Regions from separate parts of the Emticicia sp. TH156 genome, predicted to be linked through region 1. Evidence: riboswitches for the same ligand, from Rfam matches in the RefSeq annotation. Region 1 holds a riboswitch; the other holds the start of a gene.

Region 1 (2,409 bases):
GTTTTTGGCAATATGGCGCGTTGCATAAGCAGCCGAACGGTCAACTTTAGACGGGTCCTTGCCAGAGAATGCCCCACCACCATGTGCACCTTTGCCGCCATAGGTATCTACAATAATCTTACGGCCTGTCAGACCGGTATCTCCATGCGGCCCGCCGATTACAAACTTACCAGTCGGGTTAATATGGTAGGTAATCTGGTCGTTAAACAATTTACGTAAAGAAGGCTTCAATTTTGCCTTTACACGTGGTATTACGTAACTAATAATATCTTTTCTTATTGTGGCTAGCATGGCCTCATCAGCGGCAAAATCATCATGTTGTGTTGACACAACGATAGTGTCTATTCTGATAGGCTTATTGTTGTCGGCATATTCAATCGTAACCTGTGACTTCGCATCAGGGCGCAGATACTTGATGCGCTTGTTTTCGCGGCGAATCTCCGACAGCTCCTGCAAAATTTTGTGTGCCAGGTCTAGTGCCAGCGGCATATAATTGTCGGTTTCACGGGTGGCATAGCCAAACATCATACCCTGGTCTCCGGCACCTTGTGCATCGGCTTTCTCTTCAAAATTTCTTTCATCCGCCGAGCGGTCAACACCACGGTTTATATCGTCTGACTGGTCATGAATAGCCGAAAGAATACCGCAAGAGTTAGCCTCAAACATATACTCAGACTTGGTATAACCAATTTTTGCAATCACATCGCGCGTAATGGTTTGCACGTCAAGATAGGTTTTGGTTTTTACCTCCCCTGCCAACACTACCTGGCCGGTGGTAACCAGCGTTTCACACGCAACTTTAGAAGAAGGGTCAAACGCCAGGAAATTATCAATAAGGGCATCAGAAATTTGGTCAGCAACTTTGTCGGGGTGTCCTTCCGAAACAGACTCGGAAGTAAATAGGTACGCCATAAATCTTGTTATTTGTTAAATGATTTTTCAAAAAGAGTATGCAAAAACTCTGTGCAGAAAGAAAAAGAAACTGTTTTTGACAAATAGAAAACGAAAGTTCTACTGCCCGCATCTTTTTACCACCGTAGTGTTTCTACTCGGTTGGGTTTCCGCATAAGGGAATTTCTTGATACTTACGCAAAATAAGCTAATTAGTGAAACAAATGCAAAAATTAATCTGCAAATATATCTATAATACTTAGTTTGTTTATCGAAATTATCTTTAAATACTTTTCTGGTTGGACAAATTATCTATTAACACTGCCTCATTGCCGATATTTTACCTTTACTTAAAATCTACAAATAACCGCAGTTTATAAAAAACAAAGAGATACTTTTAGTAAAAAGCATCTCTTTATTTTGAAAATTAACAATTTCTTAAACAATTATTTGGCAAAAATCATGAATTACCCACTTTGCCATTATCTATAACCCTGCGTATGCCCACAAACCTCAGATTATAATATTTTTCTTTCAAATAACTTATAATAACGCCCTTACTGGTAGCAGAATGAATAAATCTCAGGCCATGTTCGTCAGGTTCAAGCACAATGCCAACATGAGACACCCCCTTCCGTCGGGAACTGGTCCGAAAAAAAATCAGATCGCCAGGCTTCGCCTCTTCAATGCTCATTTTATTACCCAGCCGGTATAAATCGCGGCTTGCATGGGCAACCTGTATGCCAAAATAACCAAAAACATAATTTACAAGTCCTGAGCAATCAAATCCATGAGTAGCTTTGCCGCCATATCTATATCGGGTTCCTAATAGTTGTCTGGCAAATACCTGAATCTCATCAGTTAAACTAAGGCATTCAGAATCTGTAGATTCAGGCTGATGCGTTTCAGCCAAAAAAGGGGTCTCTTGTGCATTACAAGTACATACAGCAACAAAAAAAGACAAACTCAATATGATTTTTTTCAGCATAATATTGATTGGGTTCAGCAATAATTACAAGGCATTATTGAGGTCTGCTATTTAGAATGTCAATAGCAGTAAACATGCTTTGCAAATAACTCGACGGCTTTAAACCAGCATTTATCAATAGTGTCAGATAAACATAAAGTCAAATATAGAACGCCTGCCACTTAAAAAAAACGTTTGTGGAAAATTATACATTAAAAAAAGTTAAAATCTTTATTCGCTTTAAAATTATGTATATCTTCGCACCATTATGAACTAAGCAATTAGTTATTTAAAACGGGAACTATCCTTTACTAAACAATTTATGAAAAAGCAATTACCTCTGCTGGCAGCGCTCTTGCTGGCTTGTAACCTCTTATTTGCCCAAAATCCGGCAAAATTCACTATCAAAGGCATAGCAATTGACTCAGGAAATGCAGCAATGCCCTTCGCCACAGTTATGCTCTTGCAGCCCAAAGACTCTACGCTTGTCAATTTCGGACGTACCGATGAAAACGGTGCATTTGAATTTAAAAACGTAAAAAAGGCCAATT
Region 2 (2,409 bases), on a different contig from region 1:
GTACTGGCAAATGAATGATTTGCGAATAGATTGCTTTGTTGTCTGCAATCCGAAATCGCTGCTTGTTCAATCATTCATTAATTAATTTCAGGTTTTTACTCCAATTTCTGATTGTATCTGTCATGGCTTCAAACTCTATCAGAAAGCCATCATGACCATATAAAGATTCTATAACAGTATAAGATGCCTCCGGAATACAACGCGCAATGAACTCCTGCTCTTCCGGCGGAAAAAGCACGTCAGACGATATACCAATCACCAGTGTTTTTGATTGTATTGTTGCCAGCACTTCTTCAACTTTACCACGCCCTCTGCCTACATCATGCGAATCAAACATCTTGGAGAGTGTCCAGTAAGAAAAAGCATTAAAACGTTTGCCTAGCTTTTCGCCCTGATAATTCTGGTAGGTATTGGCACGGAAAAAGTCAACCTGCCCTTCATCCCTCGACTGCGTACGGTTATAGGTAGCATAATTGCGGTAAGATAACAAAGCAATTGAACGCGCCACTTTCATGCCGTTCATACCGGCTTTAGAGTTACGTTCTGTCCAGGTTGGGTCTGCTGAGATTGCCATTCTTTGCGACTCGTTAAAGGCTATACCCCAAGGCGAATGAATAGCATTGGTTGAAAACAAAATCAGGTTTTCTATTAGTTCTGGTTGCATAATGGCCCACTCCAAAGCCTGTTGCCCACCTAACGAACCACCCAGTACGGTATTGATTTTATAAATGCCCAGATGCTGGCGGAGCAGGTCTAATGACCGCACTACGTCTCGGATGGTAATAAAAGGGAAATCATGAAAATATGGCTCGCCCGTTACCGGGTTTTTGCTGAGTGCATTAGTAGACCCATAATGAGACCCCAGAATATTGGCGCAAACAATAAAATGTTCGGAAGGATTATACAATCGTTTTTCGCCTATCAGGCCATTCCACCAATCGGTTGGGTTGGCATTGCCCGTAAAAGCATGGCAAACCCAAATGACATTATCCATTGCGGCATTTAGTTGGCCAAAGGTGGTATATGCCAGCTGGAACTCAGGCAGCCACTGGCCTGACTCAAGTTTAAAAGGTTCTTCGTAGCGAAATATCTGTTGGTTCTCCATTTTTTTATACAAAATCTTCAACCTGATTTCTGACATACAGAAACTCAGCGTACATAAAAAAAGCCTACCTTACGGCAGTACGGCAAACAAAACCAATTTTAAAACGATTTGTCTATGATTGGTTTATAAGCCCGAATGGTTGGTTGAACCTTCCGGTAGGTTTTGGCACCTTATCGCAAGTAGCGGGACAGGTTGCCCGAGGTTCTCAGAGCCTATTCTCTCCTCTCGTCTGTATAAATCAATCCATGAGCTACAAGAAAGTATCTTTTGAATTGATGTTGCAAATATCTGACTTGAATTGTTAGAAAACAAGATTTTGAATTCTTTTTTAAACACAACCATCAAAAAGCCATTTGGCACTTAAAACGAGCCTGGCCATAAGGATTCATTTACAGCAAAAAAAATGGCCATTCCAAATGAAAAGGCCATCTTGATAATTAAATTAAGTTTAAGATTACTTTATTTTCGGTGTATAACTGTGGGCGCCGACTGCGCTTTGGCATACAGCACTATGTCGGCAATTGTTACCCTGGCCGGGGTATTTACGGCATATAAAATAGCATCGGCCACATCTTCGGGCTGTATGGGTTCAAAGCCTTCATATACCTTTTCGGCACGTAATTTGTCTCCTTTGAATCTCACTAAAGAAAACTCTGTTTCTACTGCCCCTGGGGCAATATTGGTTATTTTTATGCCATGCTGGGTAAGGTCTAATCTCATACCCTCACTGAGGGCTTCAACAGCTGCTTTTGAAGCGCAATAAACCGCGCCGTTGGCATAGGTGTACTTACCCGCCACTGAGCTAAGATTAATAATATGACCTGACTGGCGCTCTACCATGCCGGGGATAATTGCCCTGGAAACATATAAAAGCCCCTGAACATTGCCGTCTATCATGGCATCCCAATCGTCCGTATCGCCATCCTGAATGGGCGACAACCCATGTGCATTACCGGCATTGTTAACCAGAATATCAATTGCCCGCCATTCGTCTGGCAATGAATTTATGGCATTAACCACCTCTACTTTATTGCTTACATCAAACTTTAAAGTGGTTACCTTTACTTTGGCAGAAAGGTAATCTTTCAGACTGTCTAAACGCTCCTGCCGGCGCCCACAAATTATTAAATCAATGCCGCTATTAGCAAAAGCAATAGCCGTGGCTTTGCCAATGCCAGAAGTTGCGCCGGTTATTAATGCAATACGAGCCATATTGTTTTCTGTGCTTTATTAATAGTCGTTATCAATATTTTTTTCATCAGCCGGGCTGGTTAGTGTGGTAGTAGGCATGGCCAGCTCTAACT

Evidence for each region. A riboswitch is a leader RNA that binds a small molecule or an ion and turns the genes downstream of it on or off. The one in region 1 is predicted to bind S-adenosylmethionine.
Region 2: it holds a riboswitch for S-adenosylmethionine, as region 1 does, so the genes downstream of both, metX (homoserine O-acetyltransferase) here and metK (methionine adenosyltransferase) in region 1, are expected to answer to the same signal.

The regions. Positions count from the first base shown of each region.
Region 1 covers NZ_PKRS01000002.1:372,634-375,042, forward strand. The annotation lists gene metK (methionine adenosyltransferase) at 1-912, opposite strand, end outside; SAM-I-IV-variant riboswitch at 975-1,090, opposite strand; gene C0V77_RS05560 (C40 family peptidase) at 1,352-1,879, opposite strand; gene C0V77_RS05565 (TonB-dependent receptor) at 2,181-2,409, shown strand, end outside.
Region 2 covers NZ_PKRS01000010.1:147,149-149,557, forward strand. The annotation lists gene metX (homoserine O-acetyltransferase) at 71-1,105, opposite strand; SAM riboswitch class I at 1,226-1,345, opposite strand; gene C0V77_RS18550 (SDR family NAD(P)-dependent oxidoreductase) at 1,565-2,317, opposite strand; gene C0V77_RS18555 (mechanosensitive ion channel family protein) at 2,336-2,409, opposite strand, start outside.